DNA from 3 places in the Nonomuraea bangladeshensis genome. Region 2 is predicted to be linked to each of the others. Evidence: riboswitches for the same ligand, from Rfam matches in the RefSeq annotation. Region 2 holds a riboswitch; each other region holds the start of a gene.
The links. Region 2 has a riboswitch for S-adenosylmethionine ahead of ABD292_RS31215 (aminotransferase class V-fold PLP-dependent enzyme). Riboswitches for the same ligand answer to the same signal wherever they lie in the genome.

Region 1: linked by a shared signal. The riboswitch ahead of thrC (threonine synthase) and the one ahead of ABD292_RS31215 (aminotransferase class V-fold PLP-dependent enzyme) in region 2 are both predicted to bind S-adenosylmethionine.
Region 3: linked by a shared signal. The riboswitch ahead of ABD292_RS32360 (GNAT family N-acetyltransferase) and the one ahead of ABD292_RS31215 (aminotransferase class V-fold PLP-dependent enzyme) in region 2 are both predicted to bind S-adenosylmethionine.

What each region holds. Positions count from the first base shown of each region.
Region 1 covers NZ_BAAAMV010000027.1:27,323-30,585, forward strand. Annotated here, with positions in the region: gene ABD292_RS48305 (alpha,alpha-trehalose-phosphate synthase (UDP-forming)) at 1-945, opposite strand, end outside; gene ABD292_RS48310 (RNA polymerase sigma factor) at 977-1,531, shown strand; SAM riboswitch class I at 1,611-1,752, shown strand; gene thrC (threonine synthase) at 1,766-3,001, shown strand; gene ABD292_RS48320 (MoaD/ThiS family protein) at 3,025-3,263, shown strand, end outside.
Region 2 covers NZ_BAAAMV010000009.1:408,556-411,818, forward strand. Annotated here, with positions in the region: gene ABD292_RS31205 (cytochrome P450) at 1-172, opposite strand, end outside; gene ABD292_RS31210 (TerC family protein) at 172-939, opposite strand; SAM riboswitch class IV at 1,054-1,169, shown strand; gene ABD292_RS31215 (aminotransferase class V-fold PLP-dependent enzyme) at 1,213-2,505, shown strand; gene ABD292_RS31220 (DoxX family protein) at 2,529-3,236, opposite strand.
Region 3 covers NZ_BAAAMV010000009.1:620,732-623,994, reverse strand. Annotated here, with positions in the region: gene ABD292_RS32370 (cupin domain-containing protein) at 1-395, opposite strand, end outside; gene ABD292_RS32375 (VOC family protein) at 1-3, shown strand, start outside; gene ABD292_RS32365 (GlxA family transcriptional regulator) at 448-1,458, shown strand; gene ABD292_RS32360 (GNAT family N-acetyltransferase) at 1,388-2,044, opposite strand; SAM riboswitch class I at 2,038-2,143, opposite strand; gene ABD292_RS32355 (TetR/AcrR family transcriptional regulator) at 2,180-2,839, opposite strand; gene ABD292_RS32350 (anthrone oxygenase family protein) at 2,922-3,263, shown strand, end outside.

The sequences.
Region 1 (3,263 bases), on a different contig from region 2:
GCGGCCGTGCCACTCGGGATGGGCGGCCAGGAACTCGCCGTAGGCCACCAGGCCGCGCACGATGTTCTTCGACAGCTCGGTGCGGTCGATGCGGACGATGAGGCGGCGGTCGCCGACCTGCTCCCTGATCGCCGTGATGTGCGACTCGACGTCGGGCTCGCCGGCCCGCTCCCACAGCGCCGCGCCGTCCACCCCCAGGCTGTGGACGCCGATCCTGGTGGTGCGGCCCTCGTGGGTGACGCTGCGGGCCGCCCGGTCGACCTCCGCCCCGAGCACCGCCTCGCAGCAGTCCATGAACGCCGCCGCCCACCGCTCGGCCAGGAACCCGGCGTGGTCGGCGCCGAGTATGCCCTCCAGGACCTCGCCGGCCACCTCGTCGGGCAGCAGCGAGAAGTACTCGGGCGGCGCCCACGGGGTGTGGCTGAAGTGCGCGATGCGCAGGTCGGGCCGCTCGGCCCTGAGCATGGCGGGGGTGAGCGTGAGGTGGTAGTCCTGCACCATCACGCGGGCGCCGTGGCCGGCCTCCTCGGCGAGGGCGAGCGCGAAGGCGCCGTTGTAGTCGCGGTAGGACTCCCACTCGCGGGCGAAGCGGATGCCGAAGCTGGGCGCGTTGGGGATGTCGTAGAGCAGGTGGTTGACGAACCACAGGGTGGAGTTGGCCACGGCGTTGTAGGCGCGGTGGAACGTGGTCGCGGGGATGTCGAGCATGCGCAGCGGCCCGGTGTCGTAGCCGGCCTGGTCGAGCCGGCCGCCGGGGGACAGGCGCACGGCGCCGCGGTCGTCGTCGGACAGCGCCGCGCAGACCCACAGGACCCCGTCGTCCTTGGCGACCCCGGACAACCCGGAGACGAGACCGCCGCCGCCCCGTCTCATGATGAGAACACCGTCGTCGGAGACGGTGAAGGAGACCGGCCCTCTGTTGGAGGCCACGAGGACGCTGTTCATCGAAGCTCCTTCCGATCATAGGATCGCAGCTATGGCGCTTGATGAGCTAACCGAGGAACTCGCCCGATCCGCCGCCGCTGGAGATCATCGCGCGCTCGGCGAGTTGCTGGCCAGGATCGAGCCGGATGTGATGCGCCACTGCTCCCGGATTCTTCCGTACCACCAGGATGCCGAGGAGGCGTCGCAGGACACCCTGCTCGCGGTGGCGCGCAACATCGGCCGCTTCGAGGGGCGGGCCAGGTTCAGCACCTGGCTGCACATCGTGACGGCCAACTGCGCGCGCACCACCTACCGGTCGCTGAAGCGCAGGGCGGCCGAGCAGACCTCCGACGAGCTGCCGACGCAGAAGCCCGACGCGCGGCGGGTCAGCGTGATCGCCGGCTCGCGGCTCGACCTGCTCGACGCGATGGAGGCGCTGGAGGCCGACAAGCCCGATCTCGCGCAGGCGCTGGTCCTGCGCGACATCGTGCAGCTCGACTACAACGAGGTGGCCGAGCAGCTCGGCATCCCGCTGGGCACCGCGAAGTCGCGCATCCACCAGGCGCGCAAGTACGTCCAGGCGGCGCTGGGTGACGACTATCGGTGAGACGCCCCGTCTCATTCTTTGAGACAGGTGGTCGTTCCCGCCGCTTCGGCGGGTAGAGTCGTGTGCAACAACTTCATACAGCTCATCCAGAGGGGTGGAGGGACCGGCCCTGCGAAGCCCCGGCAACCCTCCCGGCTTTCGACTCGCGACCTGGCGAGGCCGACCGGGACAAGGTGCCAATTCCGGTTCGCGGTCAAGGTGGCCGTGGGCGAAGATGAGGGAAGGCCTCGCTTCATGTCGCACGACTTTGGTCCTGCCGTCGCTCTGTCCTGCCGCGAGTGCGGCGCCCGTTACCCGCTCGGGCCGAGCTTCGCGTGCCTGGAGTGTTTCGGGCCGCTCGAAGCGGCCTACGAGTTCGGCCGGGTGACCCGCGAGGACATCGCCGCGGGCCCGGCCAACATCTGGCGCTACCGCTCGCTGCTCCCGGTCCCCGTCGACGTCGCGAGCAAGCCCAACATGAACCCCGGCTGGACGAAGCTGGTCAGGGCGGGCAACCTCGGGCGGGCGCTCGGCATCAAGTCCCTGCACGTCAAGGACGACTCCGGCAACCCCACCCACTCCTTCAAGGACCGGGTGGTCGCCATCGCCGTCGAGGCGGCGCGCAGCTTCGGCTTCCACACGCTCTCCTGCTCCTCCACCGGCAACCTCGCGGGCGCGGTGACCGCCGCAGCGGCGCGGGCCGGGCTCGACGCCTGCGTGTTCATCCCGGCCGACCTCGAAGAGGCGAAGATCGCCATGGCCCGGGTGTTCGGCGGCAAGCTGATCGGCATCGACGGCACCTACGACGAGGTCAACCGGTTCTGCTCCGAGCTGATCGGCGACCCGCTGGGCGACAAGTGGGGGTTCGTCAACGTCAACCTGCGGCCCTACTACGCCGAGGGCTCCAAGACGCTCGCGTACGAGATCGCCGAGCAGCTCGGCTGGCGGCTGCCTGAGCAGATCGTCATCCCGATCGCCTCGGGCTCGCAGCTCACCAAGATCGACAAGGGCTTCAAGGAGCTCATCGCCCTGGGCCTGGTCGAGGACACCCCCTACAAGGTCTTCGGGGCGCAGGCCGCCGGGTGCTCGCCGGTGTCGGCGGCCTACAAGGCGGGGCACGACGTCGTCCAGCCGGTCAAGCCCAACACCATCGCGAAGTCGCTGGCGATCGGCAACCCGGCCGACGGCCCGTACGTGCTGGACATCGCCCGGCGCACCGGCGGGGCCGTCGAGGACGTCACCGACGCCGAGGTCGTGGCCGCGATCAAGCTGCTGGCCTCGACCGAGGGCATCTTCGCCGAGACCGCGGGCGGCGTCACCGTGGGCGTGCTCAAGAAGCTCGTCGAGACGGGGCGGCTCGACCCCGAGGCGGAGACCGTGGTCCTCAACACCGGCGACGGCCTGAAGACGCTGGACGCCATCGCCGGCGAGTCGTCGCGGCCCACCGCCGTGATCAAGCCGTCTCTCGACGCGTTCCGCGCGGCTGTCTGACAACCAGGAAAGGCGAGATAACCATGAGCGTTACTGTTCGGATTCCCACCATTCTGCGCACCTACACCGGCGGAAACGCGGAAGTGAGTGGCGAAGGCGCGACTCTTCGTGACGTGCTCGCCAAGCTCGATGCCGACTACCCGGGCATCGGCGCGAGAATTCTGGATGAATCGGGCAAGATTCGGCGTTTTGTCAACGTTTACGTTGGGGAAGAGGACGTCCGTTTCGCCGAGGGCCTGGACACCGCCGTCCCTCAGGGCGC
Region 2 (3,263 bases):
GGTACGACCGGCCCAGGCGGCGGTCCCTGAGCAGGGCGTTGACGTCCGCGTGGCGGGAGACGAGCCACTGGTTCGTGGGCTCGTAGTAGCAGACGGGCCGCTCGCGCCGCAGCTCGTCGTAGACCGGGTACGGGTGGGCTACGAAATCCGGATTCCAGGGGTCAAAGCGCACTATTGCATCTTAGGAGGCTCCCCCTCCTGCTCGGCAGCCTCCACCTGCCGCTGCCTGGCGTTCTTGCTGCGCACCCGGATGTTCAGCAGCTCCACGACCACCGAGAACGCCATCGCGAAGTAGATGTAGCCCTTCGGGATGTGCTGGTCCAGCCCCTCGGCCACGAGCACCACGCCGATCAGCACCAGGAACGCCAGCGCCAGCATCTTGACGCTCGGGTGCTGGTCCACGAAACGGCTGATCGGCCCCGAGGCGAACAACATCACCAGCACCGCCACCACGACCGCCGCGATCATCACGCCGAGCTCGTCCACCATGCCGACCGCGGTGATGACCGAGTCCAGCGAGAAGACCACGTCCAGGACCATGATCTGCACGATCACCGACGTGAACGAGACGGCGGCGGCGTTCTTGCCGTCCTTGCCCGCCGGGCCGTCCATGGTGTGACCGATCTCGGTGACGCTCTTGCCGAGCAGGAAGAGCCCTCCCAGCAGCAGGATGAGGTCGCGCCCCGAGATCTCGTGCCCGAGCACCGTGAACAGCGGCTCGGTGAGCTGCACCACCCACGACAGGCCGAGCAGCAGGAGCAGCCGGCTGACCAGGGCCGCGGCCAGACCGAGCACCCGGGCCCTGTCGCGCTGCTCGGGCGGCAGCTTCCCGGCCAGGATGGAGATGAAGATGATGTTGTCGATCCCCAGGACGATCTCCAGGGTGACGAGGGTGAAGAAGCCGATCCAGATTTGGGGATCGGCGACCCAGTCCAACATCTGCATACCTCCGTGACACGCGGGCCGAGAACTTTTCGGGCACAACGCATTACCCGCCGCATAAGTTCACGGGCTTGCGTCCGGCCGCGGGGTGTCGGTTATAGTGCGGGCGTAGGTCATGAGTGCCAGCGACAAGCCCCGGCTAGCTGGCCGGCAACCCTCGCGTCCGCGGCGGGGTGCCCCGGGTGAAGACCTGGTCCGTCACGAGGTGTGGCGGGCAAGCGCGGGCTCCGAGGCCGTTTCCTGGGGTCCGATGACCCGAGGAGCAGTGCTGTGCCCACGCTGACGATCTTCAACGACGCCGCCGCCCCCGCCGAGGCCCCCGCCGCCGCCGCGCCGGAGAGCGCCCGGCCCATCCCCGCCGTGGTCGGGGCCGACCTGGAGGTGCCGGTCAAGGGCGGCCGCCTCGTCCGGTACGCCAACCTCGACTACGCCGCCAGCGCGCCCTGTCTCGAGCCGGTCAGCGCCGCCGTCGCCGCCGCGCTCCCGGCCTACTCCAGCGTCCACCGCGGCGCCGGCTACGCCTCCCAGCTCACCACCGCCAGGTACGAGCAGGCCCGCCACACCGTACGGGCGTTCGTCGGCGCCCGCCCCTCCGACGCCGTGATCTTCACCCGCAACACCACCGACGCCACCAACCTGCTGTCCCGCTGCCTGCCCGCCGGCACCACCGTCGTGGTCTTCGACACCGAGCACCACGCCTCGCTCCTGCCCTGGGGCGAGGCCGTCCGGCTGGCCCCGCCCGCCTTCCCCGGCGAGGCCGTACGGGCCGCCGACGAGGCGCTGGCCGCCATCGACGGGCCCAAGCTGCTCGTCGTCACCGCCGCCTCCAACGTCACCGGCGAGCTGTGGCCGATCGCCGCGCTGGCGCACATCGCGCACCGCCACGGGGCGCGCATCCTGGTGGACGCCGCGCAGCTCGTGCCGCACCGGCGGCTCAACCTGACCGCCCTGGACCTCGACTACGTGGCCTTCTCCGGGCACAAGCTGTACGCGCCGTTCGGCGCGGGGGCGCTGGTGGGACGCGGGGACTGGCTGGCGGGCGGGGAGCCGTACCTGAAGGGCGGCGGCGCGGTGCGCGCGGTGGGCGAGGAGGCCGAGTGGCACGAGGACCCCGAGCCGCGCCACGAGGCGGGCACCCCCAACGTGCTCGGCGCGATCGCGCTCGCCGCGGCCTGCGACGCGCTCAGCGCCACCGGCTGGACCGCGCTGGTGCGCGAGGAGGAGCGGCTGCTCGCGCGGCTGCGGGCCGGGCTCGCCACCATCGAGGGCGTACGCGAGCTGGCCCTGTGGGGTGACGACCACCCGCGCGTGGGCATCGTGTCGTTCACCGTGGACGGGCACACGGCGCGGGAGGTGGCCGAGGCGCTGTCCGGCGAGTACGGCATCGGGGTGCGCGACGGCAAGTTCTGCGCGCACCCGTTCGTCCGGCACCTGCTGGGCACGGCCGACGGCGGGTGCGAGGACGGCACGGCCTCGGCCGTACGGGCCTCCATCGGCATCGGGACCACGCAGGAGCACGTGGACCGGCTCATCGAGGCTCTGCGCGCCATCGTCTCCCGCTGACCGCGGGCGACCCGGGCGCCCGGTCAGCGGTTCGGCGGCTTGCGGTGCTCCGGCTGGTCCTCGGAGACCAGGGCGTCGATGTCGCGCATGTCCGCGTCGTCGAGGCCGCCCGCGTGGGTGCGCGGCGCGGCCGGCTGCCGGGGGGGCTCCGGCCGCTCGGCGGGCATCCCCGGCTCCGCGGGCGTCATCGGCCCCCCGGCGCCCGGCTGGTAGGCGCCCTCCGCGCCGCCGGGTCTGACGTTGACGTTGGACGGGCCCGGACCCATGGCCGGGCCGCGCCGGTGCTCGATCAGCTCGTCCTCGGCGACCCGCTGCCGCGCGCGGCGCCGGAAGATCGCGCCGAACAGCCCGTCCAGCCCGATCCGGCCGCCGCCGAGCGCCAGGAACAGCAGGCACAGCGCGCCGAGCGCGCCCGCCAGCTCCCATCCGCCCTCGCCCACCAGGACGCCCCTGTTCCCGTGCACGAAGACGATCGCGCCGATCATGTCGATCAGCAGCAGCAACGCCACCGGCCGCACCAGCAGCCCGAGAATGAGGAAGACGCCGCCGACGGTCTCGACCACGGTGGCGAAGCCGGCGGCCGCGCCGGGCAGCGGGATCCCCATCCCGCCGAACATCTGCGTCGTCGCGCCGAGACCGCCCTGCCACTTCTGCAAGCCGTGCGCCACGAAGATCACACCGGTGACCACCCGGGCGATCAGGGCCGCCACATCGAACACAACTCTCTTCATGGTGCTTCTCCCCCCGTCTCCCGTCTT
Region 3 (3,263 bases), 210 kb from region 2:
TAGAAACCGAGCGGGCGACCCGTCGTCGCGTCGACGTGATCGGGGATCTCGGCGTGGCGGTCGCCGACCGACGACGTCCCGGTGGGCTCGAACATGAGGATCGCCGCCCCGGCGGGCGCGGACGGCCGGTGCTCCGTGCCGCGCGGGACGGTGAACACCGAGCCCGTGGGCAGCCGGACCGTACGCTCCCCGCCGGGCTCGCGCAGCGCGATGTCCAGCTCCCCGTCGAGCACCAGGAAGAACTCGTCGGTGTCGTTGTGGACGTGCCAGACGTGCTCGCCCTCGACCTTCGCGACGCGTACGTCGTAGTCGTTGACCCGCGTGACGATCCGAGGGCTCCACAGGGCGTCGAAGGAGGCCAGGGCCTGGCTGAGTGCGATGGGTTCGAGGTTCACGAGTGCATCCTGACCCACCGGACCCGCCCGGCGTGAGTGCTAGGAATAGCACATGCCGCAAGAATCCTCGCACACCGCCTCGGACGCGCACCGGGTCGTCGTGATCGTGGACGAGAACTCCAACCCCTTCGAGCTGGGCTGCGCGACCGAGGTCTTCGGCCTCCGTCGGCCCGAGCTCGGCCGCGACCTGTACGACTTCCGCCTGTGCTCCCCCGAGCCGCGCACCCTGATGCGGGACGGGTTCTTCACCCTCACGGGCGTCGCCGGCCTGGAGGCGGCCGACGCGGCGGACACCCTGATCGTCCCGAACCGTCCCGATGTCGAGGTGCCCAGAAGAACCGCCGTGCTCGACGCCGTCCGCCGGGCGCACGCGCGTGGCGCCCGCCTGGTCGGCTTCTGCAGCGGCGCCTTCACCCTGGCCGAGGCCGGGGTGCTCGACGGGCGCCGGGCCACCGCGCACTGGCAGTGGGCGGACTCCTTCCGCGCCCGCTTCCCTTCCGTCCGCCTTGAGACGGACGTGCTGTTCGTGGACGACGGCGACATCCTCACCGCCGCGGGCAGCGCGGCCGCGCTCGACCTCGGCCTGCACATCGTCCGCCGCGACCACGGCGCGGAGGTCGCCAACTCGGTGAGCCGGCGGCTGGTCTTCGCCGCCCACCGCGACGGCGGGCAGCGGCAGTTCGTGGAGCGGCCGGTGCCCGAGGTGCCTGACGAGTCCCTGGCGCCCGTACTCGCCTGGGCCCAGGAGCACCTGGACGCCCCGCTCACGGTGTCCGACCTCGCGGCCCGCGCCTCGGTCAGCGCGGCCACCCTGCACCGCCGCTTCCAGGCGCAACTGGGCACCACCCCGCTGGCCTGGCTGACCGGGGAACGCCTCGCCCTGGCCTGCCGGCTGATCGAACGCGGCGAGTCCCGCTTCGAGACGGTCGCCCGGCACACCGGCCTGGGCACGGCCGCGAACCTTCGCGCGCTGATGCGCCGCAGGATCGGCCTCACCCCCCTGCAGTACCGCCACCGCTTCGGCCCGGGCCAGGCGCCGACGCCGAGGCCAGCCGGGTCATGAGCGTCCGCCGGACGGCCGGCCAGTCGGACGAGACCACCGCGAACATCGCCGAGTCCCGCAGCATCCCCTCCTCGCCGGGCGCCCACGACATCGACCAGTTGCGAAGGACCCCCTCGAAGCCGATGCCGAGCTGCTCCAGCGCACGTCGGCACCGGTGGTTGCGGGCGTCGGTCTTCAGATCGACCCGCGCGACGCCGATGCTCTCGAACGCGTACGCCAGCAGCAGCAGCTTCGCCTCGGCGTTGATCCCGGTGCCCTGCGCCGACGCCGCGAGCCAGGTGAAGCCGATCTCGATCGCCCGTAGGGAGTCCGGCCGGTCCGGCCACGGCCGCGGGTCCCAGAACGCGGTGCACCCCACGGCTTTCCCGTCACCTACGCGGATCTGGGCGAACGGCGTCAGCCCGTCCCTGGCCAACTGCGCCGCGACATACCCCCGCATCCCGGACCCTCGGGGAACCAGCGTGAACCCGTAGGACGCCCTGTCCTCCTCGGCGGCCTCCGCCAGGTCGGCCGCGTGTTCCATAGTCAACGGCTCCAGCCGTACCAGGGAACCGGCGAGCACGGGAACGTCGAGCTGAACGCTCATCAGACCTTCCTCATCGTTCCTGGCGTTGGCACCTTGCCCGAGCTGGGCAGGTTGCCGGACCGTCACAGGGCCAGGCCCCTCAGATCCTCTGGATGATCGTCGAAGACCGATCCTTCCCAACGACCGCCGGCAGCGTCAAGCCTGGAGGAGGGTGGCCGCGAGGATCCCGGCCAGCCATTCCTCGTACTCGGCCTCGCTCCACCCGCAGACCTCGGTCAGCTTCTCGAAGTTCTCCGTCGAGGTGAGGACGTAGATCTGCTCGGCCGCCCTGGCAGGAGTGAGGCCCGGCCGCAGGGCCCCGAGCGCGTGCAGATGGTGGGCCGGCCCGTGGCTGCCCTTCAGCCGCTCACGTTCGATGTCGGCCAGGACCTCCTGGAGCCCCGCGTCGGACGGGGAAGCGGCGGCGGCCGCGCGCAGGACGCGGTGCACGGGCTGGATGCGCCGGAGGATCCCGGTGGCCATGGCGGCGTACCGGGCCAGCTTGCGTGCGGGGTCGGGTTCGTCGATGATCGCCTGGACCTCGGGGCGGTCGCTCTGCGGCAGGGGCCGGGCGTCGCCGGCCAGCGTGATGTCGTAGACGAGCTTGGCCAGGGCGGGCTTGCCGCCGGGGGAGGACGTGTACAGCGTCTGGAGCGCCACCCCCGCCTCGCGGGCGACCTCGGCCATGGTCGTGTCCGCGTAGCCCTTCCTGATCATGAGTTCCCGCGCCGCGCCCGCGATCCTCTGCCGCGTGGCCTCGGCCTGCTCCTGTCGCAGAGCGCTGGAGTAGGGACGGCGCTTCTTCCGCTCAGTCATCGCCAGCCATACTCCCAGAACCATATTGACTAGAAGCCCTTCCAATGAAAGCGTCTGTCTATACCCAACTCCCGGAGATGCGATGTCCTTGGTGCTGACCGCGGCCAGGATGGTCGCGCTGCTGCTGATCGGCCTGTACGCGGGCGGCGTCGTCTTCGTCCTCCTCGCCCCGTCCGTGGCCCGCCTGCCGGGACCTGCCTACGTCCGGTACTGGCAGGCGCTCAACGTCGACTACGGCCGCGCCATGCCGCCGCTGCTGCTGGCCGGCATCGCGGCGCTGATCGTCGCGGCCGCCCTGTCGTGGCCCCGCGGATGGTTCGCCTTCGGCCTCACCGCCGCCGCCCTGATCCTGGTGATCCTCACCGTGGCCCTCACCCTGGCGGGCCTGGAGCCGCTCAACCGGCTGGCGGACGCCTGGGACCCC